Regions from separate parts of the Pseudoalteromonas xiamenensis genome, predicted to be linked through region 2. Evidence: predicted binding sites of a transcription regulator. Region 2 holds the regulator's gene; each other region holds the start of a gene.
The links. Region 2 encodes MetJ, which represses methionine synthesis genes. Its sites were predicted from a motif close to TAGACGTCTAGACGTCTA; they were not measured.

Region 1: the regulator MetJ is predicted to act here: its motif matches at 2,886-2,903, upstream of NI389_RS06415 (methylenetetrahydrofolate reductase).
Region 3: the regulator MetJ is predicted to act here: its motif matches at 8,686-8,703, upstream of metK (methionine adenosyltransferase).

What each region holds. Positions count from the first base shown of each region.
Region 1 is NZ_CP099917.1:1,385,506-1,395,782, reverse strand. It holds gene NI389_RS06425 (DUF3581 family protein) at 1-439, shown strand, start outside; gene NI389_RS06420 (DEAD/DEAH box helicase) at 547-1,773, shown strand; gene NI389_RS06415 (methylenetetrahydrofolate reductase) at 1,873-2,841, opposite strand; gene NI389_RS06410 (hypothetical protein) at 3,112-3,267, opposite strand; gene NI389_RS06405 (hypothetical protein) at 3,327-3,482, opposite strand; gene NI389_RS06400 (M16 family metallopeptidase) at 3,903-6,770, shown strand; gene cysE (serine O-acetyltransferase) at 6,966-7,784, shown strand; gene NI389_RS06390 (hypothetical protein) at 7,827-8,519, shown strand; gene xseA (exodeoxyribonuclease VII large subunit) at 8,619-9,965, opposite strand; gene guaB (IMP dehydrogenase) at 10,108-10,277, shown strand, end outside.
Region 2 is NZ_CP099917.1:2,424,018-2,434,294, reverse strand. It holds gene metL (bifunctional aspartate kinase/homoserine dehydrogenase II) at 1-67, opposite strand, end outside; gene metB (cystathionine gamma-synthase) at 72-1,328, opposite strand; gene metJ (met regulon transcriptional regulator MetJ) at 1,638-1,958, shown strand; gene NI389_RS11285 (malic enzyme-like NAD(P)-binding protein) at 2,015-3,256, opposite strand; gene rpmE (50S ribosomal protein L31) at 4,065-4,280, opposite strand; partial or broken gene priA (primosomal protein N') at 4,501-6,671, shown strand; gene NI389_RS11270 (SPOR domain-containing protein) at 6,677-7,213, shown strand; gene hslV (ATP-dependent protease subunit HslV) at 7,291-7,809, shown strand; gene hslU (HslU--HslV peptidase ATPase subunit) at 7,821-9,149, shown strand; gene NI389_RS11255 (gamma-butyrobetaine hydroxylase-like domain-containing protein) at 9,196-9,570, shown strand; gene NI389_RS11250 (methyl-accepting chemotaxis protein) at 9,605-10,277, opposite strand, start outside.
Region 3 is NZ_CP099917.1:2,825,601-2,835,877, forward strand. It holds gene hemL (glutamate-1-semialdehyde 2,1-aminomutase) at 1-780, shown strand, start outside; gene NI389_RS13100 (DUF3015 family protein) at 1,216-1,692, shown strand; gene NI389_RS13105 (Lnb N-terminal periplasmic domain-containing protein) at 1,732-3,582, shown strand; gene NI389_RS13110 (glycosyltransferase family 8 protein) at 3,800-4,639, shown strand; gene NI389_RS13115 (hypothetical protein) at 4,657-5,307, opposite strand; gene NI389_RS13120 (hypothetical protein) at 5,386-6,435, opposite strand; gene NI389_RS13125 (hypothetical protein) at 6,806-7,327, shown strand; gene metK (methionine adenosyltransferase) at 7,391-8,578, opposite strand; gene tkt (transketolase) at 8,856-10,277, shown strand, end outside.

The DNA.
Region 1 (10,277 bases), 1.0 Mb from region 2:
TAAAATCGTTAGTGGCGAAAAAACCATGCTGGTGGTGGAGCGTGAAGGTGAGTCGAGTTTGTGTAAAACACTCGTTGAAACGCTGATCCGCAATTATGTCGCATTCTCTGGTACGACTTTCCCTCATGTCATTATTCCACTTATGGCTGAGCAGGATGTGATGATTAATCCTGCTCGCCCTATGGTTATCTATGAATCGATGAGTATTTCTTTAGAAAAACTCGACATCAAAACAGTGGATTTGGAACCTGGAAAGCATGAATTTAGCTTTGATGGTAAACGAGGCAAGATAGTGCTTCGATTCGATCTCGTTAGTGATGGAGTCGTGGTTGGTCATGGTGAAAAGCACATGCTGGTATCAGGCATTAAATCGTACTGTGAACAAGAAGTCGCTTCTTTGATTGAGTACTACAACAATCGTAAAACGACACTTCGCTAAACCGAGTTCAACGGTGTGCTCGTCCAATTGATGTTACATCAGGATGAGCACTTACTAATCTGTTAAGGGCTGGTATAATAGAGACTTACTGTTAAAAGCGAGTCACTATGTCCTTCCAATCTTTGAGCCTTGATCCAATCCTGTTGGAAACCCTGACTAAACTGGGGTTCACTTCACCGACGCCAATTCAACGTGATGCAATTCCTGCCGTACTTACTGGCAACGATCTGCTTGCGAGTGCTGAAACGGGCAGTGGGAAAACGGCAGCCTTTTTATTGCCTGTGTTAAACCAAATAATGAAGCACTCGGACCTTGGGATCCCAAGAGCCCTTGTCCTTGCACCGACACGTGAATTAGCTCAGCAAATTATGAAGCATGGTGAAGCATTAGCGGAGGACACGTCAATTCAGTTTGTTCTGTTACAAGGTGGAGCAAATATCGGTCCTCAGTGTGAAAAGCTTGAAAAAGGTGTTGATATTGTGGTGGCGACGCCTGGGCGATTATTGGATCACCTAATTAAAGGCTCCCTAAAATTAGACGATATCCAAAGCGTTGTTTTCGACGAAGCGGATCGCCTGTTAGACATGGGGTTCAAAGATGAAATTCAACGTATTCGACGACGGTTACCTGCTCGTCGCCAATCTTTACTCTTTTCCGCCACGATAGACAAAGCCATTGAAGAATTGGCGCAAACACTGCTACAGAATCCGATAAGGGTAAGTGTTGAAGGAACCAATAAAGCTGCTACGCCAATTACACAACAGTTTTTTGCCGTTGATGAAGAGAAAAAGCAAAAATTGGCGGCGTATTTAATTGGCAAAAACAATTGGCGTCAAGTGTTGGTTTTTGCACGAACAAAACAATTAGTGGATGAGTACGTAAAAGAGTTTAATTTAGATGGGTTGCAAGCTTCCGCACTGCATGGCGACAAAACTCAAGGCCACAGAAACAAAGCCCTAGAGCAATTTAAAGAAGGGAAAATTCGCGTATTGGTTGCAACCGATGTTGCCGCCCGAGGGATAGACATTCCTGAATTGTCTGTTGTGATGAATTTGGAACTCCCGTTTGTAGCAGAAGATTACATTCATCGTATCGGGCGAACAGGGCGTGCTGGTAAAGAAGGCTTGGCACTGTCGTTTGTCAGCGTAGATGAAGACTGGATGCTACAAGAGTTAGAAGTCCTGCTCGATGAGCGTTTGACACCTCAATGGGTTTCAGGGTTTGAACCGGATTTAACACGAGAGCCAAAGAGTATCAAACGGAATTCCACGAGCGCTCGAAAAGCAAGAGATAAGAAACGCATTCTTGGGCAGCGAGCGAAGAAGCGTCGTTAAGCTCGGAGTAACTCGTTATTCGGAGTAAGTACTAAAAGATAAAAAGCCATGCATTGGCAATTGCATGGCTTTTAGCAAGCATATAGGAATTTTTCGGGATTAAGCTGATACGGCTGATATTTGCTTTTCAGCAAGGCAAAGCTCCATCGTCGCTTTCAATAATCGATAAAGATTCATGGATGCGTCAATTTCTTCTTTGCGGTTGGTTAAGCTTTCAATGTTTAAACCAAGCGGTACATCTAAATGTGAGCAACTTTTTAGGATTAAATCGAGGTTTTCTCGACAAATACGGATGGATTCACTTAGAGGTTCCTTTGAATCTAAGATCCGCCATTTTGTTGCCTCTGGAACGGAAATGCCTAGCCACTCCATAAACGTAAGTGTTTTTTCACCACCACAAGGTGTAAACGTTAAAATGATACGCTTTGGCTCAATCCCTTGTTGGCGACAGGTTCTTGCATAGCTAGTGATTAAATCAATCGTCGCTTGTGCGTTGTAAACGGCTTGAGAAATAAAGAACTCACAACCTTGTGCCGTTTTCTCAATGAGACGTTGGTGTTCATTACGCTTGTTTGCATGACGTTCAGCAATCGTCACACCGCCTAAAAAGAACGACTCATCATGGGACTCAAGCGTTTGATATGCGTCATTTAAAGACAGTTTTATGTCTCCGTGCGACGATGGACTCCCCACTAATACAAGGTTTTTTAGGCCATATTCGCGCTTAGTTTCGTTTAGCCATTCACTAAATTCCGCTTTACCTCGCTGTGCCACACTCTTATAAGTTATGACGTCTAAATGTGAAATTTCTCGCAAAAGTTGACTGTATTTACGTGGGTCAACGGTTTGCTTAAAAGGGAATGGACGTGGCAGCTCAGTGCGGCTGCTTTCATCTTGAATGTCATAAATCACCACACCGTCATATTCAATTTCATGCAGGCGACCTAACAGTTTTTCAGCAATACTTTTTAATTGCTCGTCGTCTGTGCCGTGTTTTGGTGGTGTGGTACCAATCAAGTAGACCCCCTGATTAGGGTCTAAAATTTTCTCTTCGAGTGAAAGCGCCATGTTCCTCATTCCCAGCGTAATCTTGCTTATAGGATGTAATATAGCAGCCATTTAGACGTCTAGATAGATTTTTTTGGTGAAAGAATTTCAATGATTATGAATTTTGTTCATGTTGATTTGCGCAATAAAGAGGGAAGAGTAAGAGATTTCAATTGGTTAAAGCTGAAGACACATAAAGCTTGGGACAGAAATTGAATGGAAAATTACGTTAAAAATGGGGGATGAGGAAAAAGCAAACTGAGACAAGCTCAGTTTGCTAACAAGGACCGATTACTTTTTCTTGCAGGTTTCAACAACGCACGTCATGTTGCCTGTACCATCTTGTGTAGGTGCCCAACCACCTGCCACCGCAGGCGTTTGTTCAATTGGCATAGCTTTAACTGAATTAGAAAGCTCTTTCATTTTCTTTTTATTGATTTTTAACATGGTGAATTTCCTTTTTATTTTTCAGAGGTTGCTATCTACTTGGAGAATCGACAATAAAATTATTTTTTCTTACACGTTTCAACAACGCACGTCATGTTACCTGTGCCATCTTGTGTAGGAGCCCAGCCACCTGCTACTGCTGGGGTTTGCTCGATTGGCATTGCCTTAACTGAGTTAGACAATTCTTTCATTTTCTTCTTATTGATTTTCAACATAGTGAATTTCCTTTTATAGGTTAACGAAGTGATTACTTCTTGAACTAACGTGCCATTGAAGAATAATTTAGTCAATATTTTATTCATTAAAAATTAACAAAATTAAATAATAAATTTACCTTTTATTGCATCTATGTCCTTATCTAGCTGTAATTAAATGAATTTTTTGTCATTGGGGCAGAGAGGTTTTTTTTATTATTTTCCTTTGTGAATTAAAGCGAAGGTGTTCGAGAGAATTGAGATTTACATCAAAACAATTGTTTACATAATTTAGCGCAGCTTTTTCGGTAAGTTTCCTATTTTGGGGCATAATGTGAGGTTGAAGAACGAGGAGCATGGCATTCAATTCATCGCAAATTGTTTGAACGTTTTGCGGAAATTGGGTGCTATGAAGGGACAATGATAACAAAGTTGAGTTCTATGAATTTCAAATTATTAGCAACAAGTATGGCGGTTGCACTCGCGCTTAGCGGATGTGCGACAACAAAGAATAATGATGCAAGCCAAATGGTGGCTGCAGCCTCAAGCAATAAAGTCTTCTCTCAAGATTATGTGTTGGAAGAGTTAGATAATGGCCTTAGAGTCATGGTCGTTAAAACTGACTATCCAGACGTAGTCTCGCTACAAATTCCTGTTTCCGTAGGTTCTAGAAATGAAGTCGAAGCGGGTAAAACCGGTTTTGCGCATTTCTTTGAACATATGATGTTTAAAGGGTCGAAGAAGTTTCCACAAGATGTCTATTCAGATATTTTAAAGAATTCAGGCGTCGATAATCGTGCCTATACAACGAATGATTACACCAATTACCACCTTAACTTTTCTAAAGAACATTTGGATAAAGTGCTCGAAATCCAAGCGGATATCTTCCAAGATTTAACGTACTCAGAAGAACAGTTCAGGACAGAAGCGTTAACGGTAAAAGGTGAATACCTAAAAAATAATGCAAGTCCTGTCCGTAAGCTGTTAAGTGCGGTTAGAAAAGAAGCTTTCGACAAACATACCTATAAACACACGACAATGGGCTTTTTTGAAGACATTGAGGCGATGCCGGATCAAATGGCTTACGGCCAAGAATTCTTCAAGCATTTCTACAAACCAGAAAACGTATCGCTAGTTATCGTGGGTGATGTTGACCCGAAAGAAACGATCGCAATGGTGAAAAAACATTGGGGAGCATGGAAAAAAGGCAATTACTCAGTCGATATTCCTAAAGAGCCTAAGCAAGCTGCGCCGCGTTATGTTCATGAGAAATATGATGGACTTCCAGGACATTGGCTGTTGGTCTCTTATAAAGGTACGCCTTGGATCCCAACGAAAAAAGACCGCTCTGCTTTGGATTTAATTTCTCAGCTGTATTTTTCGGAAAATTCTGAATTGTACCAAGAGCTAGTTGTTGAAAAGCAGATCGCAAGTCAGATGTTTACTTATAATCCTGAGACTAAAGACACTGGTTTAATACACGTTTTTGTCAAAGTAGATAAAGAAAGTGACTTAGCGGTAGCACGTGATGCGATTAATCGCACTTACGCTAAAGCTCGTACAGAACTTGTCTCAGAAGAAAAACTTGCTGCGCTTAAATCAAATTTGAAATACAGCTTTATCAATGGTCTTGATTCTTCTCAGGCGATTGCTGATGTACTTGCAAGCTACATGCATTTTGAACGTAATCCAGAAGTGATTAACGAACTGTACGCGAGCTCAGATGCGGTAACCGCAGAAGATATTCGTCGTATTGCAAACGAATATTTCGTTGATTCGAGCCGTACTACCGTGACCATGTCAGCTCTTGATAAGGTCGCGGGTTTTGATAAAGAAGTGTCGCTTGAAAACTTAGTTGTGCAGGCAAGCAAGCCGACCGAGCGTCATTTCAAGGTACTAGACAAGAGCAATGCATCACCGTTGGTGGATGTTAACTTCCTTTTCTACACCGGTGCTGCAGCCGACCCTAAAGGTAAGAAAGGGGTAGCGGCACTGACGGCGGCAATGATTGCCAAAGGCGGAAGCCAAACGAAATCATTCAAAGAAATTCAAAAGGCGTTGTATCCGATCGCGGGTAGTTTTTCATATCAAATCGATAAAGAAATGCTGTCATTTCGTGGACGAGTGCACAAAGATAACGCGGACAAATGGTACGCGCTGGTCTCTGAACAACTTCTTAATCCTGGCTTCAGAGAAGATGATTTCAATCGTTTGAAGAAGGAGCTGATTGATAACATCAAATCAGGTTTGAAAGCATCAAACGATGAAGAACTAGGTAAAGAAGTGCTGTATAGCGCACTTTATCAAGGTCATCCTTACGCTTCATACAACTTAGGCGATCTTTCCGATTTAGAAGCCTTAACGCTAGATGACGTTAAAGCTTTCTATCGTGCAGAGCTTACACAAGCGAAACTAAACCTTGGGATCACTGGGGCACTGAATAGCGATGTAAAAGCAAAAATGCTGACGGACTTAACGCGCTTACCGCTTGGCAATGAATCTCGCTTAAGTGTGCCAGATGCACCTACATTAAAGGGCAAACACGCAACAATCGTAGAGAAAAGTGCTCAATCGACCGCGGTTTCATTTGGTTTCCCAATTGATACCGTGCGTTCAAGTAAAGATTGGACAGCGCTATGGCTTGTGCGTTCGTACTTTGGTGAACACCGCAGTTCAAATAGTTTCCTGTATCAACGAATTCGCCAAGTTCGAGGCATGAACTATGGTGACTATGCGTATATCGAGTATTTCCCACGTGGTATGTTCCAAACTAAACCTGATGCAAATTTAGGTCGCTCGGAACAAATTTTCCAAGTGTGGTTGCGTCCACTTCGTTCAAACAACGACGCGCAGTTTGCGTCTCGCGTTGCTTTGTTTGAGTTGGATAAATTGATTAAAGAGGGTATGTCTTCATCCGATTTTGAGGCCACACGTAACTTCCTGACGAATTTCGTTCCACAACTTGTTGCGAGTCAAGACCGTCAACTGGGCTATGCACTTGATAGTGAGTTCTACAACACAGAGAGTTTCGTTGAATATGTTCGTAAGCAACTAGCGAGTCTCACCGTTGAAGACGTAAACCGAGTGATCCGTGAAAACTTACAAACTGAAAACATGCACTATGTGTTCATCACGGGTGATGCGAAAGACATGCAAGCTCGTCTTGCCAAAGAACAAACCTCGCCAATGACGTACAATACGGAAAAGCCAGCAGAGTTAGTGACCGAAGACTCTGAAATTGCGAAATACCCTCTAGGTATTCCGGCTAAAAACATCGAAGTGATGAACGTTGAGGATGTCTTTAAGTAACGTTTTACCTACGGTAAATTGATACTAAATTAAGCCGCATTTTGCAATTGACGCGAAATGCGGTTTTTTTGTTCGTGTTTGTGCTAAAAAGTTATTATATATAACGATAAGTGCAATTGTGTATCGCCACATCAGATTGGAATTTAGGTAGACTATCCCAATATTGATGCGACGGGTATTTTGAAGAGGTGAACCATGCGTCACGAGATTTGGCAAAAACTAAGAGAAGAAGCAACGGATTTAGTAACACGAGAGCCGCTGCTTGCAAGTCACGTATATTCTAGTGTGCTGAATCATGAATGTTTGGGTTCTGCACTTAGCTTTATCGTTGCACATAAGCTTTCAGATGCCGTTGTATCTGCATTTACAATCAGAGAATTATTCGACCAAGCCTTCGTAGATTGTGACCGTATGTTGACGCACGTAGCTCACGATATAAAAGCGGTTAAAGATCGCGACCCCGCTGCCGATAGTTATCTCAACGTGTTATTAAATTTGAAAGGTTTCCATGCAATCCAAGCTCATCGACTGGCTCACTGTTTATGGCGACAAAACCGAAAAGAACTCGCTCGCTTTGTCCAAAGCCGTACCTCCGAAGTATTTGGTGTTGACATCCATCCTGCTTGTAAAGTCGGTCATGGTATTATGTTTGACCATGCGACTGGTATAGTCATTGGTGAAACCGCGGTAATTGGAAATAACGTTTCTATCCTTCAGGGCGTTACGCTTGGTGGGACGGGTAACGAGCAGGGCGATCGCCATCCAAAAATCAGAGATGGCGTGCTTATCGGTGCAGGTGCGAAAGTGTTGGGTAACATCATTGTGGGTGAAGGCGCTCGCGTCGGTGCTGGCTCTGTTGTCTTGAAAGCAGTTCCTGAGCACACTACTGTTGTGGGGATTCCTGCAAAAGTCGTTGGTAAAGCGTGTGTTTGTCCGGCAGAAAGCATGGACCAAAACTTCCTAGAAGAGCAAAATGATGATGAAGCCGCATTGGCGGTTGCATCGATAAAGTAAACCCGCTACTTTGAGCAGATTGTTCACCTTTTATTGAATGTGATGAAGATAAAAGACATTGCGCTGCTCCTTGCTGGCATACTAATCGGATTTTCTACTCGTGGATTGATTAGTGACACATTGTTCGATCAATCCTCCTCAGAACAAGCTTCCCCTGTAAAAACGAAGACTCCAGAACCCCTGACCCATGAGGCAGTGCGCCAGCGAAGCGCGCAATCAAAGACTGCCGTGAGCATCGTTGCTCAGCCAGTAAATCAAGCCGCGATCCTAGAACTGAATGAAGCGCGAGAAGCAGAGAAAGATACGGTGTTTCGACTAGAAAAAGAGAACGCACGTCTTTTGGCTGAGCTGGCGAATTTGCAAAGTGAGATCAACGCCAATTCAACAATGCCTGAGATGGCGGAACAGCTTCGCAACATCTTCATACAAGAGAATCGAGATCCTGTTTTTGCTGATGAAACCGAAATGCAGGTCAGAGATTTTATTTATCAATTTGGTTTTTCAGAGCGTGTCGAAGTCAAGCAAGTAGGGTGTAAAACTAGTGTGTGCGAGATTCATTTCGTGCCTAAAGATTCTGACGAGTTTGATTCTAAACTGTGGCGGGAACTGAGTGACAAGTTGCATGAAACACCGTGGTGGAAGAAATTTCAAGCCATGACCTCCCGCTCTACGGATGAACAACTGGTTATTTTTGCCACAACTCAATGGCAAAAGACACCACAAGAAACACAATAATTGCAGAGATTTATTTTGCCAAAGTACGGCTACTGAACGAATTAAATTCAATTAAACAGCACAGGTATTTGGCAATATTTTACGTTTTGAGTAGGGTGCTTACGATTTCGTTGAAATAGATGCAATGTGACTGATAATTTGCCCATCCACTAGATCGGTGACCAAAGGTTTGCTGTGATCGATCTCTGACACGTTTTTTATCACGATTTCATCTTGCTTTGTAATGCTGTAACCACGAGCCAGAACTTGCAGCGGACTAACACTGTTTAATTGTGCACTTAACATGGCCAAGCGTTTGTTGTGCGTATCTAAATGCTGCCCAATTGCACGCTCTAGTCGTTCAGAGAGCGCGTTGTGCTGGTGCTGAAACTGAATAAGCTTCAAGTTCGGCGCTTGTTTATGAAGCCTAAAACTCAGGTTGTCGAGCTGCTTAGTATGATGTGCTATTACACTAACTGCGGCACGCTGCAAACGCGCCAAACTCTCATCCAAACGCTGTTGTTGCTGTTGCAATTGCCTTTCAGGGTGAAGTAGTTGAAGCTGGTGGATCTGTGAGGTTAGGTGAGCTCGCTTTTGAGTCAGGTGTACTTTCCATGCGTGAACGAGTGCCTGCGTGAGGGAATTCAAGCGCGTAAGCAGTTGATGTTGATCAGGGCATACTAGTTCAGCCGCGGCCGATGGTGTTGGTGCACGAAGGTCGGCCACGTAATCGGAAATCGTGGTATCAATTTCGTGACCAACTGCACTGATGATTGGGAGTTGACTTGCAAAAATGGCTCGAGCAACGACTTCTTCGTTGAAACTCCATAAATCTTCAAGAGAACCGCCTCCGCGCCCTACAATTAACACATCGACCTCATTTCGCGCATTAGCAAGCGCAATTTTCTGCGCGATTTGTGAGGGAGCTTCACCACCTTGCACAAGACACGGATAAATAACCACTTCAAGCTGTGGCGCTCTGCGTTTTAGCACGGTGAGAATGTCTTTAATCGCTGCACCTGTGGCTGAGGTGACTATTCCAACGCGGTGTATTTGTGTTGGCATTGGACGTTTGTGCGCAGCCGAAAAAAGCCCTTCCGCAGCGAGACGCATTTTCAAAGCCTCAAATTGCTGTTTGAGTAAACCTTCACCAGCAGGCTCTATGTGCTCGACGATGAGTTGATATTCACCGCGCGGTTCATATACGGATACTCTGGCGGTGACAAGCACTTGCGCGCCATTGTCAGGACGAAAACGTGCGTAGCGGTTGTTACCGCGCCACATTGCCGCTTTGACTTGTGCTTTGTCATCTTTAAGTGAAAAGTACCAATGGCCAGATGCCGCTGCGATGAAATTGGATATTTCGCCAGTGAGCTGAATGTTGGTAAACCCACGTTCGAGCAACGCTCGGATCTCTCGGTTTAATTTCGAAACACTGTAAAGAGGAGAAGAAATAGCCGATTGCATCAAAAATAAATTCCAATATAGAACAACGCAGTGGTCGTACTTTAGCATTTTTTTGCCGATGATGCTTTACTCATTTCAATTACGCTGATAAAATTCGCACGCAATTCCTATTACTCAATCTTACTTGAGAGAAGCCGCAAACATGCTAAGAATTGCAAAAGAAGCTCTAACCTTTGATGACGTACTTTTAGTACCTGCTCATTCAACTGTGCTGCCTCACACGGCAAACCTCGCCACTCGCCTGACTCGCAAAATCAACCTAAACATTCCTCTTGTCTCTGCGTCTATGGACACAGTTACTGAAGCACGTTT
Region 2 (10,277 bases):
CTACGGCCTGATAACGAGAGGCCGAGCTTAAGCTCGACCCACCAAATTTATGTACTGCTTGTGTCATATTCTTACCATAGTGCCGGAGTTGCAGGCACTAAATTGAATGCCTGTAAATTATCTTGGTTGTTTTGCTGTTGCTGAGTATCTACGGATGCAACTTTTACTTCGCCAGGGCGTACCATAGTAAACGCACTTTCTAAATCGGCCAGTAAATCTCTAACGTCTTCAATACCCACAGAAATTCTAATTAGTGTATCACCAACGCCTGCCTCGAGTCGCGCTTGAGGTTCCATACCAGCATGAGTCATGGTCGCTGGATGACAAATCAAGCTTTCCACTCCACCCAAGGATTCTGCGAGCGAAAATTGTTTGAGGGACGTTAAGAATGCCGCAGCGTCATTTAATCCACCCTGAATATCAAAACTGACCATCCCACCAAAACCACGTTGTTGCTGTTTCGCAAGCTCATGTTGAGGATGAGATTTAAGTCCTGGATAATACACTTTCTTTACGAAAGAGGATTGTTCAAGATATTCAGCAATCGCTAAGGCGTTTTCTTGATGCTGTTTTAAACGAACGTTTAATGTGCGAAGTCCACGTAGCGTTAAGTAGCTATCGAACGGCGCACCGGTAATACCGATGTTATTCGCCCACCATGCTAATTCCTCGCCTAACTCTTGCGTTTTGGCTATCACGGCACCTCCAACCACATCCGAATGGCCGTTAATGTATTTCGTGGTTGAATGCACCACAATGTCCACACCAAATTGAATCGGATTCTGCAAGCCAGGCGATAAAAAGGTATTGTCTGCAGCAACCAGTGCACCACACTGCTTGGCAACATCAACAATGGCAGATATATCAGTGAGTCGTAAAATAGGGTTGCTTGGCGTTTCAATCCAAATCACTTTTGGCTTGGCACCAATCACCGTTTGATAGTTCTCTGGATTGGTTAAATCCACGACTTGCAGTTTCAGTAAACCGCGTTTTGCCAATGATGTGAACAATCGATAACTGCCACCATAGCAATCATGTGGAATAACCAATGTATCGTCATGATTTAACAGTTGTGTCACTAGGTGTACAGCCGCCATTCCCGTCGCCGTAATGATCCCTTTCGCACCACCTTCAAGTTGCGCTAAGGTATCGGCCAAAATGTCGCGATTCGGGTTTCCGCTACGACCGTAGTCATAAGCGCGCTTTACGTTGAAATCAGCAAACGAATACGTCGTCGATAAATACAGAGGCGGTACGACTGCACCGTGATGCTTATCGGCTTCAATTCCATTTCTGACTGCAATCGTCGCTTTATTTGACAGACTCATAATGACACCTAGATTTATGGATGTTTAGACGTCTAAAAGGTTAGACCATGATCTATCGGAAGTCAAAACATTTATACGCCTAAATGGCTAAATAACTAGTATTTGACTATCTTTTTTAAACCGATAAAATTTCGCCACTTCCTATTAGTACCATGCTAATACGACTGAGTTTTTGATCCAGCGCGAATGGTGAAAGCGATGCTCACAATCGAAATGTAAATCAACCTACATTTCCTGTTGAGACTAGTTTAGTATGAACCACGAATGCAGTCGTATTGGCATTACCCAACACTGAGGCAATAAAAGATTATGGCAACTTGGAATGGTGAGTATGTTCACCCTTATGCAGAACACGGTAAAAAATCAGAACAAGTAAAAAAGATCACCGTATCGATTCCATTAAACGTATTAAAAGTACTGACGGACGAGCGTACACGTCGCCAAGTCAATAACTTGAGACATGCGACAAACAGTGAACTACTGTGCGAGGCCTTTCTACATGCGTTTACAGGCCAACCATTGCCATCCGATGAAGACTTACGTAAAGATAATCCAGAAAAAGTGCCTGCCGAAGTGCGCAAGATTATGATTGAGATGGGACTTGAAGTACCAATCATCGAAGAAGATTAATTACTAATAAAAAGCCTCGCATCGCGAGGCTTTTTTCACTCTAATTGCACTGCAATTTATGCCATGTAGTTGTCTGGCATTGGAATTTGAGCAACGCCCGAATCAATCGCCGCTTGTGCGACCGCTTTAGCGATGCGAGGCAATAAACGCGGATCCATGGGTTTTGGAATGATGTATTCTTTCCCAAATTCAAGCGCGTCAACATCTGATGCTTTAAGTACTTGAGCAGGTACAGGCTCTTTTGCAATGCTGCGAATGGCTTCTACCGCTGCAATTTTCATTGCATCATTGATTGCTGTTGCACGTACATCTAACGCACCGCGGAAAATAAACGGGAAACAAAGTACGTTATTTACTTGGTTCGGATAATCTGAGCGACCTGTTGCCATGATTAAGTCATTACGAGCACTGTGTGCTACTTCAGGGCTGATTTCAGGATCTGGATTTGAACATGCAAATACAACTGGGTTGTCTGCCATCAGTTTTAAGTCTTCAGCTGAAATAAGGTCAGGGCCAGATACACCGACAAACACGTCCGCATCGGCAATCACGTCCTGTAATGTACGTTTATCCGTGTTGTTAGCAAATAGCTTTTTATATTCATTCAGGTCTTCACGGCGTGTATGAATAACCCCTTTACGATCAAGCATGTAAATGTGCTCACGCTGCGCACCGCATTTGATCAGCAGTTCCATACAAGCAATCGCTGCCGCGCCTGCGCCCAAACACACGATAATCGCATCGTGAATATCTTTACCTTGGATCTCTAGCGCATTCAGCATACCTGCCGCCGTCACGATTGCAGTACCGTGTTGATCGTCATGGAACACTGGAATATCACACCGTTCGATTAGTGCCTTTTCAATTTCAAAACATTCAGGCGCTTTAATGTCTTCAAGATTAATACCACCAAACGTATCTGCGATATTGGCAACCGTGTTGATAAAGTCTTCGGTCGTTTTATGTTTAACTTCAATATCAATTGAATCTAAGCCTGCGAAGCGTTTAAACAATAACGCTTTACCTTCCATTACTGGTTTTGATGCCAAAGGACCTAAATTACCTAGACCAAGAATCGCTGTACCATTACTGATAACCGCAACCATATTCCCTTTGGCCGTGTATTTGTATGCATTCGCTGGATCTTCTGCAATTTCACGAACAGGTTCTGCTACACCTGGGCTGTAGGCCAAAGCGAGATCCCTAACCGTTTCTGCCGGCTTAGTTAATTCGACACTAATTTTTCCTGGAACGGGGTGCGCGTGGTAGTCCAACGCTTTTTGACGAAAATCAGTCATGACGCGATTTTTTCCTGCAATGTTGAGAGTGAGAGTGAAATATCAGTATTGCTTAAATCTTACCCTAGCGGTTTAGCGTGACAACGGCGTGTCAGTAAAAATAACCTCTAGCGTTTATTCACAATACTGTTTTTTAAAATATATTCAAGCACTATCAGGTCTATCCTGTTGCCGACCTTTCGCAGCATTTTCTTAGAATATAACCCAATTTTTACTTCATTTACTTTGGCAAGGGTGCACTGTTTTTGCGACAAAATGGATAAAACTAACGCATTTTTTCATTCATAAAGTTGAATACTCAACCACTTTTTCATTCAAACGCAATAAAAAAACATAAAGGACTAAAATTGAACATTTTAGCTTCACGTTCAAAGCAATTGACTACAACTTTATTAACTACTGATAATTCAAAAATGAATACCCACCCAGTTTCAGGTCAAATTTGTGCACATTTAATCTATTGAGCACGTTGTTACGTCTGCGTATTTCCGCAAGGGATTATTGAATTTACTATAGTAAAGAAGCTGACTAGGTTCTAACACTCAGAAGAAATATTAAGCATAAATAAAATTAATAGAGTTATTACTCTATATAAACCATTCCCATCGAGCGGCGTATTTATGCGTGTTTTCTTTGGCTCTCAACAAATAAACTCGGATGTGATGAAAAGCGGAAGGGCATTTCTGCGTGTTCGAATGCACAGGAACCGGATGGATGTATACGATAACCGTTACTGAAAAAGCCTATATAGCAAAAAAGCGCCTTTAGGCGCTTTTTTTCATTACAAAACTCATCGACGAGTCTGTAATTATTTTTTGCTACCGAAAGCAGCAAAACGCTTGTTGAAGCGATCAACACGACCACCTGTATCAACGATTTTTTGTTGACCAGTGTAGAATGGGTGACACTGATTACAAACGTCTAAGTGAATGTCTTTACAAAGCGTTGAACGTAGTTCGAACTTGTTGCCACATGAGCAAGTTGCGTTGCTCGATTGGTACTGTGGGTGGATACCTTCTTTCATAGTAACCTCTGAGGTAAGGCCGTATCGCTCTCCAAACCCGAAGTCTGGCACCATACGTAGTTAAACAAATTTAGTGGTCGCGTATTCTAATGTAGAATCTGTACAAACGACAAGCAAAAAATGATCTTTTCTTTTCTTTCTGATCGGAATGAATACGGCCGCTGGGTTTTTTGTCGTGCCTTTAGTAAAGTAACGCTGTGTAATTGATTGTGTCGATATTATGAAACTCGTTGAAGTAGCTCTAAAAGTCCCGTTAAATCGAACTTTCGATTACCTAGTCGATGAGTCTCATCGTTCAAAACTGGCGATCGGCAAGCGCGTACGCGTACCTTTCGGAAAACGTGAATTAGTTGGCGTCGTGCTCGCTATTAAAGAAGACACGGCTCTTGCAGTCGACAAATTGAAATCAATTTATGAGGTCATCGACGAGCAGCCCATACTCACCGCCACGTATCTAAAGTTCTTACAATTTTGCTCTCGTTACTATTGCTTTCCTCTTGGTGAAACTCTGTTTACCGCCTTACCTGCGGCACTGCGAAACGGTGATGCCATTGACAAGCTCGCGACACAGATGTTGAAACCGAGTGAACAAGGGTCCGCAAAAGTGCGAGGTAAAAAGCAACAAGCACTGTTGGATTACTTAATTGAAAACCGAGCTTGTAGTATCGGTGAGATAAAAGCACTGGGTTTCACTCAGGCGCAAATCACATCGCTTGAAGACAAGTCTCTGGTTGAACGCTTTATTGCCCCCCGACTACCTGGCAGTCCGACGTGATCCAGATTAATCATAAGCCTGTACTCAACGCCGAACAAGCAACGGCTTGCGCCGCCATCAAACAGGTAGATGCTTTTAGCTGTTTTCTTCTGGAAGGGATAACCGGTAGCGGCAAAACTGAAGTTTACCTACAAGCACTTGAAGACATCGTGAAACGAGGCCAACAAGCGCTCGTGTTAGTGCCCGAAATTGGTTTGACACCTCAAACCGTCAATCGCTTTCGCAAACGCTTTGCTAATCTCCCCATTGCATTGTGGCACTCCAACCTCAGTGACAACGAGCGCTTGGAAGTCTGGAGACAAGTTGAAACTAACGAGTGTGCTATCGTCATTGGCACTCGTTCAAGCATATTTCTCCCATTTGCGAAACTCGGAATGGTCATCGTGGATGAAGAACACGATGCGTCGTTCAAACAACAAGACGGATTGCGCTATCACGCTCGCGATTTGGCCGCGTATCGTGCCGCTACACATCAAATTCCAATGATACTAGGCAGTGCAACTCCTGCGTTAGAGTCGCTACAACATGCCATTTCTAACAAGTATCGCCTGCTCACGTTGTCACAACGAGCACAAACGGCCACCGCAAATCAATTTCATTTGGTCGATATGAAAGGCCAAATAGCGCAACAAGGTTTTGCCGGTATCACTTTGCAAACCATCCAAGACACCTTAGCGCGAGGTAAACAGGTGATGGTGTTTCTTAATCGTCGTGGGTTTGCTCCTACACTAATTTGTCATGAATGTGGATGGTTGAGTAATTGCCATCGCTGCTCAAGCAATGCAACTTATCATAAAAGCATCGCTCAACTCATTTGCCATCACTGCGGAGACGTCAACACAATCCCTAGACAATGCCCGGACTGCGGCAGTACACAAATTATGCCGACGGGACTTGGAACTGAGCAGGTTGCCGAGTTTTTGAGTGCGCATTTACCCAATACACCCATTACTCGGATAGACCGAGATACAACTCGCAAGAAAGGCTCCTTTGAAGAAGCGCTTGAAGAAATTCGTCGTGGCGGAGCTCGGGTGTTAGTAGGTACGCAAATGCTGGCGAAAGGCCATCACTTTCCTGACGTTGCATTAGTTGTGATTTTAGATGTCGATTCGGGACTTTACTCCAGTGATTTCAGAGCAACAGAACACATGGCACAGCTCATCACTCAGGTTGCGGGCCGAGCAGGTCGTAGCGGAGAGCCGGGTAAAGTGCTATTGCAAACACATTTTCCGGAACATCCGCTACTCCAGGATTTGGTCAACAATGGTTATCAAGATTTCGCGCGTTTTGCGTTGTCTGAACGTCAAGAAGTCGGTCTACCCCCATTTAGCCATTTGGCTTTGATCCGTGCTGACAGCCATAAACTTGAACAAGTTTTGCAGTTTTTATCCGATTTAGTTCCGAAGCAGCGGTTAGCTGGTATACAATTGCTGGGCCCGTTACCTGCTCCACTTGAGCGGATCGCTGGCAAGTTCCGCTATCAGCTACATATTCAAGCTGAAAGCCGAAACGTACTGCACCACTATTTGGCGCAGTTAAGCGATTACATCAACAGTCATCCACTTGCGAATCGGATTCGTTGGAGTATTGATGTTGATCCAATAGACATGTATTGAAGACAATGGCACAGCACGACTATATCAATAAAAAACCCAGACCCAAAAAAGACGCGAAACCTGCGAAGAAACCCTTTCCAATCGTCCTTGTCGTGATTGCGACAACGCTTGTTGGGGCTTTTGGCTTTGGGCTTTGGTATGTCAAACAGCATGCCGACCCAGAACAAGTTAAACTTGCGCAGCACCCCACTGCTCAAAAAAGTCAACCAACCGTTGAAACGAAGGCGGAACCACCGCGTATGCCCGATTTCATTAAAGAAATGAAGGAGCATGAGGTGAAGGTTGAGGTCAAAGAAATGGAACAAGGCGGACCCTATCAAGTTCGTTGCGGTGCATTTCGAGAGTACAATCAAGCGGAAACACTCAAAGCGAAAATTGCCTTTACGGGACTTAGCTCTGAGGTACGTCGAGTTGAGGGAAAAAATGGCGTCTGGTTTATTGTCCGGTTAGGTCCTTATGAAACAAAACGTCTCGCCGAAGCCGATAAAAACCGCATCAAACGCTCGAAAATCATGGGCTGTACCGTTTTGAATTGGACTTGATAAAGTCAAAATAGCCCCCATATCGTCGTAATCAGTTTGTTTAATGCATCAAAGAAGATGCAGCTATAAGGATTACTATGACTACGATAGTGAGCGTACGCCGTGGCGACAAAGTTGTGATCGGTGGCGATGGCCAAGTTTCACTTGGCAACACAGTCATGAAAGGCAATGCGCGTAAAGTACGTCGTTTATACCACGGTAAAGTACTCGCGGGCTTCGCTGGCGGCACAGCAGATGCCTTCACCTTGTTTGAGCGTTTCGAAGCGAAGTTGGAAATGCACCAAGGACACCTCATGCGAGCGGCTGTTGAAATGGCCAAAGATTGGCGTACCGACCGAGCGCTCCGTCGTTTAGAAGCTTTGCTTGCAGTTGCTGATGAAACCGCATCCCTCATCATCACCGGCAATGGTGACGTCTTACAGCCAGAACATGACCTCATCGCGATTGGCAGCGGTGGCAATTTTGCACAGGCGGCCGCAACTGCACTGCTTGAAAACACCGAACTGGGCGCGCGTGAAATCGTAGAAAAAAGCCTGAAGATAGCCGCAGACATCTGTGTCTTTACCAACCACAACCAGACCATCGAAGAATTGTAATAGGACTTGCTATGACAGCTATGACGCCTAGAGAAATTGTCCACGAGCTGGACCAACACATTATCGGCCAACAAAAAGCGAAGAAAGCAGTCGCGATTGCCCTTCGTAACCGTTGGCGCCGTATGCAATTAGACGAAGCATTACGTGCAGAAGTAACACCAAAGAACATTCTTATGATTGGTCCAACGGGTGTGGGTAAAACCGAAATTGCACGTCGTCTTGCAAAGCTCGCCAATGCGCCATTTATCAAAGTAGAGGCGACAAAATTTACGGAAGTTGGTTATGTGGGCAAAGAAGTCGAGACTATCATCCGTGATCTAGTCGAAATTTCGGTCAAAATGACGCGTGAACAGCAGGCGAAAAAGCATCGTTTTCGTGCTGAAGAAGCGGCTGAAGAACGTATTTTAGATGCACTATTACCACCAGCAAAAGATGCTTGGGGTGAAGTGCAACCGACTGAAAATAACAGCACTCGCCAAGCGTTCCGTAAAAAATTGCGTGAAGGCCAACTTGACGATAAAGAAATTGAAATCGATGTTGCAGAAAGCGCTCCGCAAGTTGAAATAATGGCACCTCCGGGTATGGAAGAGATGACCAATCAACTTCAAAGCATGTTCCAAAACTTCGGTAATGAGCGTAAGAAAAAACGCAAGCTGAAAATTAAAGAAGCGATGAAGTTGCTGATTGAAGAAGAAGCTGCACGCATGGTCAACCCTGAAGAGTTGAAAGAGCAAGCTATTTTCGCGGTTGAGCAAAACGGTATCGTTTTCATTGATGAAATCGACAAAATTTGTAAACGTGGTGATACGTCAGGCCCAGATGTGAGCCGCGAAGGTGTACAACGCGATTTGCTACCATTGATTGAAGGTTCCACGGTAAGTACAAAACACGGAATGGTTAAAACGGATCATATTTTATTTATCGCATCTGGTGCGTTCCAAATGGCTAAGCCATCAGATTTAATTCCTGAATTACAAGGCCGTTTACCGATCCGAGTAGAGCTTGAAGCGTTGACCGCAAATGATTTCAAACGGATCTTAACTGAACCACATGCGTCGCTGACTGAACAGCAACAAGCCCTATTGTTAACAGAGCAAGTTAACATTGAGTTCACTGATGACGCCATTGATCGCATTGCTCAAGCGGCTTTCCAAGTGAATGAAAAGACTGAAAACATTGGAGCTCGTCGTTTGCATACAGTAATGGAAAAACTGATGGAAGAAATCTCCTTCGACGCCTCAGATAAGACGGGTGAAAAACTGGTCATTGACGCAAGTTACGTTGAAGACCATCTCGATATGCTAGTTCAAGATGAAGATTTGAGTCGCTTCATTTTGTAATGTCCTATAGGGTATCCATTGGATACCCTTTTTTCGGTACTCTATTATGTATCTCGTGACAAAGTTACATTACCACAAACAGCGTCGGTTACTCGACGTACACTTTGATAATGGTGAATTACATAGTTTTAGTAGTGAATTTTTGCGCACACACAGCCCATCGGCAGAAGTGCAAGGTCATGGCCACAAACATTCTCTTGAACCCACAAGTCTTATATTAAATAAGCAGCATGTGAACATTGAGCGTATTGAGCCTGTAGGCCATTATGCCGCAAGGCTTGTCTTTGATGATGGCCACAATAGTGGGCTGTTCAGTTGGCAATATTTTCATGCGTTGGCGAAAGAGCATGAGACATTACAAGCCGCTTATGTAAAACGCGTGAACGACATGGGTCATATCCCCATTAAATTCACCCCATAAAAAAAGGCGCTTTCGCGCCCTTTATATCTCTTTATTAGACTCGGTACTTAGCTACGGCTTGATGTAAGACACTCGCCTGCTCTGCTACCTCTTCCGTACTTTGGGCATTCGCAAACGCGTGATCTGAAGCCACTTGCGCGATATCACGGATACGCACCACGTTTTTGTTCACCTCAGACGCAACTTGGTTTTGCTCATCAATTGCAGTGGCGATGTGTGTACTCATGTCCATGATGGTTTGTACGTCACTGGTAATTGACTCCAGCAGTTGCCCTGCTTTTTCCGCCTGAGACACACTCTCATTACCCTGACTACGGCATTGCTCCATAATGTTTACCACTTCGCGCGTGCGAACTTGCAACCCAGAAATAATGCTTTCAATTTCTTTCGTCGAGTCCTGTGTGCGCTGTGCAAGCGACCTTACTTCATCCGCAACCACCGCAAAACCACGACCTTGTTCGCCTGCACGAGCCGCTTCAATGGCCGCGTTTAGCGCAAGTAGGTTGGTTTGCTCAGCGATGCCTCGAATAACATCCAACACCGAACCAATCGTTTCCCCGTCGCGCTCTAATTGAGACACCACTTCCGATGCTCCACCCAGCGAACTGGAAAGGTGCATAATCAATTTGATCGTCGCCGCCACTTCTTGGCGCCCTTGCTGTGCATTCACGTTGGTTGATTCTGCTTTTGTCGCCGCCGCTTCGGTA
Region 3 (10,277 bases), 400 kb from region 2:
ATCCCTGCGGATTTTGCGAAGCACACGCTAACGGTTTCATTCAATAACCTAGAAGAAGTGCGTGCTATTTTTGCAAAATATCCAGAAGAGATAGCGTGTATTATTGTCGAACCAGTTGCGGGTAATATGAACTGCATACCACCGGTTGATGGCTTTTTAGAAGGTTTACGCACCGTTTGTGATGAATACCAAAGTGTTCTGATTTTTGATGAAGTTATGACGGGGTTTCGTGTTGCGCTAGGCGGTGCTCAGGCATATTACGACATTAAGCCAGATTTAACCTGTTTAGGTAAAGTCATTGGTGGTGGCATGCCTGTGGGCGCATTTGGTGGAAAGCGTGAAATAATGGATTACATTGCGCCGGTAGGTCCAGTGTACCAAGCGGGTACGTTGTCAGGTAACCCAATTGCTATGGCTGCAGGTTTGAAAGCGCTCGAATTACTTGACGCGCCTGAGCTTCACACATCGCTAGAAGCGAAAAGCAAAGCGCTATGCGAAGGTTTCCAAGCGGCGGCTGACAAAGCGGGCATTCCTTTGACCACAAACTACGCTGGTGGTATGTACGGTTTCTTCTTCACGACAGCTGAGAAAGTGACGAGTTATCAACAAGCAACAGAATGTGACGTTGAACGTTTTAAACGTTTCTTCCATCTCATGTTGGAAGAGGGAGTATACCTTGCCCCTTCTGCGTTTGAAGCAGGTTTTGTCAGCACTATGCACAGTGATGCCGACATTCAGGCAACAATTGATGCTGCGGAACGCGTGTTTGCTAAGCTTTAAATGTTGTCAGTGTTAAAAAAAGAGGGGGGACAGTGTCCCCATTCTCTATGAGAATGATTATGACGTGACCCTATTTTCTCTCGTCATCAATCATTTTATGTTTAACCTAACTTTTTCTTAATTTCCCCGCTTTTGCCTTGCTCAAAGTATGTGAAAACGTTAATCCTGTGAGCCATTTATATATGGTTGAGAATCAATCTATTCGTCAGCAAACTTGAGAAAGTCACCTCAAATGATTTTTTAGTTCATAATTAGCCAAAAATGAAATGTCATTACAAAATAGAAATACCTGAAAATAGTTCAAATATCATACTGAAACCACATGGATTGTTCATTAAATTACATAAGTTACAATAATTTGTTGCAAGTAATTCCTTTTTTATGTACAAACCCGACCTGAAATATTTCCAAAAACGCAAAAAAGGAACTGCGAAAATGAAATCAAAAATGTTTACTAGTTTAGCATTGCTTGCTGTCATGTCTGTGAATGTACATGCTGAAGATAAAAAAGTTGGCACAGGTCCAAACCCATTTTCTGACTGTGGTATTGGTGCAGCTCTTTTCCAAAACAATAAAGTGCTAGCAGTAACGTCAAACATTATTTGGGATATCGGTACAACGGCGGTAACTTCTGCTACAGCAAGTCCAGAGACATGTAATGGTAAAACGGTAACTGCGGCGAAATTTATCCTTGAAAGCTATGATAACTTATCTGAAGAAGCTGCTCGTGGCGAAGGTGAACACCTTGTTGCTCTATTAAACATCATGGAAGTTAATTCAACTCGTCATATGGAAGTGATCAGCGGTATTCGCTCGGAGATGTCGTCAAACTTGGCATCTACAGAGTTTAATTCTGCGGATAAAAAGGCAAAATCAATTGCGTTTTACAATGCACTAGTTGCAGCTATCTAATGTATTGAGGTTTCACTTGCAGAGTGACGCCATTTTACAATGAGATATTACTTTTATGCAGTGTTACTTTTAGCAACACTGCTTTCACCGAAAATTGCTATTAGTCAATCTATTGATTCAGGCCTCATTCCTCAGTTAGCGAATGAAAAAAAGTGGCATCAGCTCCTTTTTCTAAATGAGCAAGGTGAGCCAACCGTTTCTAATGATGGGTTTTATCTATCACAATATCAGGACTTTTCACCGGAGCAAGAGCTTAGAAATACGCTTCGTGCATTTAATGAACCGGTAGGGAACAATCCTAATAATCATGCGCTGTGTAAATACAAAGCACGTAAAATTTGGCTGGAAAGTCAACTACCTGTATTCAATCAAAAAATTAAGAATATTAAATGCCCTAGCTTTGAGGAATTCAAGAATTATACCCAAATTGATTCGATTAGCTTGGTTTTTGCAACTGGGTATTTAGGAAATCCAGCATCTTATTACGGCCATTTACTCCTCAAACTGAACACTTCATCATTAGGTAGACTATACGATCCTGCTATTAACTTTGGTGCAGATGTTCCTCCAGATGAGAACATGCTGATTTACATAATAAAAGGATTGGTAGGTGGATATAGCTCTTCGTTCACTACTCAGGGCTTTTTCTATCATTTACAAAACTACGGTGAGAATGAGTTCCGTGACCTATGGGAGTATCAACTAGACCTTACGGATGAAGAACGTATTTTTCTTATAGCCCACTTATGGGAACTGCAAAATAGGAAATTTACTTACTACTTTTTAAATAAAAACTGTGCTTTTTTCATGGCTAATGCACTTAATCTTGTATTAAACATCCCGGCCTCACAAAGTTGGAAACCTTGGGTTGCCCCCCAAACTGTCGTACAACAGCTAGCGCAATTTCAGCCCGAAAAAATAAAAAAGCGGAAATATCATCCGTCTAGACAGAGTCGTCTTTATCAGCGCTATGCAAAACTATCTGAGTCAGAAATAGCCTTAGTAACTTACTTTGCTGAAAACCCAGAAAAACTATCAATCGAGGCTCTTGAAAACGAATCTATTCCCTCTCAGCACAATGTATTGGACACTTTGATTGACTATTATCAATTTCTACGACAACCTGAATTGAAAGAGCAAGACCCCAATAATCTTCATTATTCAAAAGTGTTATCACTTAGGTATCAATTACCTTCTGGTAATGGGCACGTTCTATTTAATTCATCAAATGTACCTGACCTTGGTCGTCCTTTAAGCAGGTCATCGCTCGGTTTGTTTCATACAGAATCAGATTCTTGGGGAATACTTTCAATTAGACCAGCCTATTATGATCCGCTTGATTCAAGTTACGGACATGTCAGGCATTCAGGTCTGTCCATGGGAGAAATCAAGATGCGAATTTCCCAAAACAAAGCTACAACAATAGAATCTTTGAATTTAGTGAATATTCTGAATGTGAGGCAAAATTATACTATGCTACCCGGTGACCAGAGTCACTCATGGTTCCTACAAGTAGGCCTGCAAAGAAAGCTTAATAACAACAATCCCCCCTTAGCTGGTTTTGTACATGCTGGTTACGGCTATGCAGGTTCTTTTATTAAAGATTCTGTTTCATTGGCTGGTTTCTTCGGTGCCGGATTTCACGATACTAAACTCGATAGTTCAGGCCTTTTTTTGAGCACTAATTTGATTCTCAATGGCTATTTAAATGACCTTCAGGCTTGGAATATTCAACTAGAACGAAAATATGGCTTTGATCAACAAGCAACAGCGCTCAAAGCGACGTTTAGACATAAAGTAAACGATGCTATGGATTTGCGATTTAACTACCGCTATCAGAAAGAAATTAAGGAAAATTTGGTTGGCGTGGAAGTTGGTTGGTATTGGTAATAGTAAAAAGGCTAAAAACTTTAATATATAAAAAACCAAGTTTTCTAGGAATTGAATTGTAAACATCGTTTTCTCTACAAACCTTTTCATCCCTATCTTAGAAATCCAAACTAAATTTATTTCTATTGACGGGTGTTGCTCGGTAATAAATTGTTTATTTTGTTCCTGATATGATACAAATGTACCCTTATTGGTTTCTTTTGGTGTTGATGTGTCTATGAAAAAGGCAATTTTTACGTTAGCAATTGGCGATAATCCTATGTATCAGGCTGCGATACTGAGTTTTAAATATTACGCTAAGCGAGTTGGGGCAGACCTCATCATATCTGATGCGTTGAGCTATAAGATTGATGTCATTAATCCTCAATATCATGCAAGTCCTGCGTGGGCTGAAAAGCTGAGAATAGGAGAGTTACTCAATGAATATGACCGTGTACTTTACTTAGATGCCGATATTCTCATTTCCCCTCATGCTGCAGACATCTTTGAGCAGTTCAAAAATCCAGATGTGGTTTATATGCTGAACGAAGGGGAAAGCCAAGACCGCAGTGCCGAAAGAGCATTGATAGAATCATATTTGGGAAAGGTGGATTGGCCTTTGCAAAATGGGAAGCCGATTTATTATAACGTCGGGGTTATTTTAGCCTCTAAGCCGTGTAAGCTTTTTGATTTTGCAGATCTACAAGGCTTGCAATCGGTTTGCAATCGAATTCGATTTTATGAGCAAACTTATTTCAATTACCTGTTGTTTAAACATAATTTAGAACATGAAGCGCTTCCTTCACGCTTTAATCGTATGGATATGTTTGGCAAACAGGGTTATCACAAAGCTGATTTTATTCATTACGCAGGAAAAGGTTATACGAAAAATAGCCGACGACGCGACGTTCAATATTTACGAGACTTTGCAACCATGTACTCCGGTATTATTAATGACTCAGAAATAAGGAAATTGAGGAAATTGGCTTGGGAGCGATATTTAGAGAGCGTGTATACCAAATATCCAATGCCAAATTGGTTAATTAGACTATGCAGTGAACAGTTTGTACCTAACTGATATATCTACACTTAAAGCTAAGTAAACAAATACGAGTCTTTCTCTATTCGCCAAACTTGTGATGTCGACTTAGCTTTATCTATCAATAAAGTCTTATGCAGTCGATTATCAATAGAAAAAAGTTGTACTGAGACGAGAGGGATCCCGCCAATATACTCGCAGATAAAAAGAATATGTGCTGCTCGTATGTCGTTTTGGTTGTCAGCTAGAGCCATTCGCTTTGCTTCATTCGCAAAACTTGAAACAATTGAACGAATAGGTGGAAGATGAACATCGGGTAGGGTAAATCCGAGTAATACTTCGGCAAGTCCTAGATATTGCGCCGAAGAGAGTGTTGAGTTGGGGACCGTAAGTATTTCATTAGAGGTTTTTATAAAGCGTCCGCTGCGCTCAATAAGTTGATTTAAGGCGTGGTAGTTGAACGGGGAGTAGTACTGTCCTGTATGTGGGTTAAGCGTTGTCGTGACCACTTTCATCATTCCCCCTAGCAATGCGCTGACTTGTGAGAATTGGTCAGCAACGGATTGTGGTACGGGTTGATCCAAGGTATGGCACGTGGAGAACAAGATATGTCCTGTGGCATTAAAAAAATAATGAACGGGCAGTTCGTTACGTTGAACAGGTTTTGACTGCGTAAACAATTTTGTAAGAGAACGAAACCAAGTCAAACGCGGTCACTCCAAGTTTTAAGATAATGAATAATTCAACATGCGCCCTTAGTAGGGCGCATGTTTGAAGAATAGCGATTAACCTATCGTATACGTTTCGGCAGATTCTGCGACCACGTTGCCCGATTTGTCGAGCACCTGAAGCGTCGATGCCGCAGTTTGCGTGCCAGACACGGTAAAATCGATGGCGTCTGTGCCCCAGTTTGCAGCAGTGATTACGCCATCTCCTTCAGCGAATTTCACTTTGCCAGCTTCTACAGGTAAGAACTGACCTTGAATTCGATAAGTCGTGCCTGTCGCGAGAGCGGTTCCTGATGGAATTGCGACAAACGTTTTGGCATCAACAATATCATTAATAGTTGGAGTTTGTGTGAGTAAGCCACTTAGCCAATTGATCAATTGCAAATAATCCGGATCCGAGTTAATTGAATCGAGGTCACCCGCGTACGAGCGAATAAAGGAGGGGGTTACAAACATGTACGTGTCTTTGTGAAGTGTCCAAGATGTCGACATAGAGGATTCGCTAAAGCAAGGACCTAGTTTTAATTGCTGCTTATTTTGCTGACAATCGGCGTACACAACGATTGCGCTGACAATTGGCATACCCATTAAATATTCGCAAACAAATACAATATTACCGACTTTGCTATTGGTTTGGCTTGAAGACCCAGAGATGTTCAAACCTTCTTTACCTATCGAAGAGACCATGGCTGACGCGAAGCTCATTTCACCTGCACCCGTTGCAAGGCCTAATAAGGATTCAATCAGTTCTTTGCTGAAGTCAGCGCCAAAGCTCTTGGTTTCGTATTTTACATCTTCTTCAGTGACGTGTACGAAAAGGCCGGAACCACTGATAATATTTTGCAGAGCTTCGTAGTTGTACAACGAGTAAGGTTTATTCGTCGCGGGGTTTTTCGTCGTTGTGATCGCTCGTGACATACCAGCGAAAAATACGGACACTTCGGCAAATACTTTTTGTACTGACTCCGAAAGCGGGGTGTTGGCATCAATGGTACTAGCCATCATGATGTTGCCCGTTTCATTAAAGATATAATATTTTTTTGCTTCGATGTTGTTTGGATTTTTTACTGCTGGCTTCAGCGGTACCGTTTGGTCAGATGTTGCCATAATCATTCCTTTTTCTGCGGTGAATTTAGATGTTTAAGTTATTTATTTTATTAATCAAGGGTTTAAGGTGTTTTTATTTCTTTTTTCTACATTGGCTGAATGACTAAAAGAATTCTAGGTCAGCTGTGACTCGCCGTTATTGAGCAAATGTGAGTAATTTCTTTGTTAATATAGTTAATGATTTAGTTTCATTCTAGTTACACAGTCTTACAGTTTTAATTTATTGTTTTATAGGGATAACCTATGCAGTTTATTTGGGTCTTTAAATTTTTGTACTTAAATTCCCCCAAGTATTCGCAATTTATGTGTTTTTATTGTTAAATGTCTTGGCGCGATTTTAGGTGCGCTAACATTTTTTTAGGGAATAAAAATGAAAAAAACACTTCTTGCGCTTTGCGCATTAGGAATGACAAATCTTACTTTTGCAGACGTTGCTAACGAATATGGCGAAACGCAAAGCCTGCTCGTCAATGAAGATGTTAAAACGCTTCATATCGTTGATATTAATGCTGATAATCGTAAAGACTTAGTGTGGGTCACTTCAGATGGCAGTGTTAAGTACAAACTACGCAATAATGATGCGAAAGCAACGTTAGATACCTTACCGGGTACGCGTTGGCGTTTAGAGTATGCGAACGATAAAGGATTGAAGTTTATTGATTTTACTCAAAATGGTGGTGTGATTACCGTTAATGGTCGCTATTTTTTCAAAATTACAGAGTTAATGATGACAGAAAATGGCGAATTATCATTTTGTACATCTAAATCGGAAGGTTTGAATCGTACCGACTGTGGTTGGAACTATCGTGTAACCGATATTCTACCAAATATGATGAAAGGGACTGATGATGACACTGGCTGGGATTGGGTCGCCTATAGATTAGTTCAATAAGCAACTGTACTGTTCAATAAAAAAGGCCGGTTCATGACCAGCCTTTTTTTATTCATTTGGTTATTACAGGCCAGCAGCTGCGCGTAACGCATCCGCTTTGTCTGTTTTTTCCCAGCTGAATGCAGTGAACGTATCATTGCCCACCGTCATTTCAAACGGTTCGCGACCAAAGTGGCCGTACGCAGCAGTCATTTGGTACATTGGGTGAAGAAGGTCAAGCATCTTCGTAATACCATATGGGCGTAAATCAAAGTGCTCACGTACCAGTTCTACTAATTTATCTTCAGACACTTTACCTGTTCCGAATGTTTCAATAGAGATTGATGTTGGCTCTGCCACACCGATAGCGTAAGAAACTTGAATTTCACATTTGTCTGCAAGGCCTGCAGCTACGATGTTTTTAGCAACGTAACGGCCTGCATATGCTGCAGAACGGTCAACTTTAGATGGATCTTTACCTGAGAACGCACCACCACCGTGACGAGCCATACCGCCGTATGTATCTACAATAATTTTACGACCGGTCAAACCACAGTCGCCTACTGGACCACCAATAACAAAACGGCCAGTTGGGTTAATGAAATATTTCGTATTTTCAGTTAACAACTCTGCAGGAAGCGTGTGCTTGATAATGTTTTCCATTACTGCGTTGACTAAGTCTTCTTGCTTGATGTCTGGGTTGTGTTGAGTTGAAAGTACCACGGCGTCAATTGCGACTGGTTTACCATCTTCATAGATAAACGTTACTTGAGATTTCGCATCTGGACGTAACCAAGGAAGAATACCAGACTTACGCGCTTCAGCTTGACGCTCTACGAGACGGTGTGAATAGTAGATTGGCGCAGGCATAAGAGTCGGTGTTTCGTTTGTCGCATAACCGAACATAAGACCTTGGTCACCAGCACCTTGTTCTTCAGGCTTTGAACGGTCAACGCCTTGCGCGATTTCAGGTGATTGTTGACCGATTAGGTTCATGATGCCGCATGTATCGCCATCAAAACCAACGAATGAAGATGTGTAGCCGATGTCGGTGATTACTTTACGTGTAATTGACTCAAGATCGACCCATGCGTTTGTTGTTACTTCACCTGAGATGATAGCAACACCAGTTTTAACCATTGTTTCACAGGCTACGCGCGCGTGTTTGTCTTGTGCAATAATCGCATCCAAAACCGCATCAGAAATTTGATCTGCGATTTTATCCGGATGTCCCTCAGAAACTGATTCAGAAGTGAATAAATGTCTTGCCATTGTATTTAAGCTCACAATTATTTTTGCGCTCACAAACTACGTTAACAGCGCACCAACGAAAATTAAGGGCGTCATTTTATCGAAAAGCATTGCGGTTGCCTAGTTTTTTTACGCCTAGACGTCCGTGTTGCATTAATTTTTTTCAAGTAACTAAAACTGGTTACAAAATTCAAGCTTGTTCCTATTTTTTCTTATTATTAAGCGTTGCAGGACTGGCTCCAATAAGTAAAAATGGGGTTCAATTTACCCGCGCAGAACTATTAATCTAGGAGAATTCATGCCATCTCGCAAAGAACTCGCGAATGCGATCCGCGTTTTGTCGATGGACGCAGTACAAAAAGCTAAATCAGGTCACCCAGGCGCCCCTATGGGCATGGCGGATATCGCCGAAGTCCTTTGGCGCGATTATCTAAAGCACAATCCAAATAACCCTGATTGGTATGACCGTGACCGCTTTGTGCTGTCAAATGGCCATGGATCAATGCTGATTTATTCTTTGCTACACCTTGCAGGTTACGATTTGTCGATTGATGACTTGAAGAATTTTCGTCAACTTCACTCAAAAACACCAGGTCACCCAGAGTATGGTTATGCGCCAGGGATTGAAACTACGACAGGTCCTCTAGGTCAAGGCATCACTAATGCTGTTGGTATGGCTATCGCTGAAAAAGCGCTTGCAGCCCAATTTAACCGCGGCGAATATAACATTGTTGATCACCACACTTATGCATTTTTAGGTGATGGCTGTTTGATGGAAGGTATCTCTCACGAAGCGTGTTCACTCGCGGGAACACTAGGTCTTGGTAAGCTTATCGCATTTTGGGATGACAATGGCATTTCAATCGATGGTCACGTGGAAGGTTGGTTTACCGATGACACAGTAAAGCGTTTTGAGTCTTACGGTTGGCATGTTATCGGTGGTGTTGATGGGCATGACAGTGATGCTATTAAAGCAGCTATCGAAGCGGCTCGTGCAGAAACGGAGAGACCTACACTAATCTGTTGTAAAACAGTGATTGGCTACGGCTCGCCAAATAAGTCAGGCAGTCACGATTGTCACGGTGCACCGCTTGGCGATGAAGAAATTGCAGCAGCACGTGAGTTCTTAGGTTGGAAACACCCGGCATTTGAAATTCCAGAAGACGTGTATGCAAAATGGGATGCAACGTCACGCGGACAGCAAGCGCAAAGTCATTGGTTAATTAAATTTACTCAATATCAACTTGAGTATCCAGAGCTTGCTGCTGAATTTGAACGCCGTATGAAGAATGAACTTCCAGTAGACTGGAAAGAAAAGTCGGATGCATACATTGCGTCATTGCAAGCAAACCCTGCAAACCCTGCAACGCGTAAAGCGTCACAAAATGCGCTAAATGCGTTTGGTCCATTACTGCCAGAGTTTATGGGCGGTTCTGCAGACTTGGCGGGCTCAAACCTTACCTTATGGGATGGCTCTAAAGGCCTTACTGCTGGTGATGCGTCAGGCAACTACGTGTTCTACGGTGTACGTGAATTTGGTATGTCGGCGATCATGAATGGTATTGCACTTCATAAAGGTTTTATCCCATACGGTGCTACATTCCTAATGTTCATGGAGTATGCGCGTAATGCAGTTCGTATGGCTGCTTTAATGAAACAACCGAGCATTTTCGTTTACACGCACGATTCAATCGGATTAGGTGAAGATGGTCCAACGCAC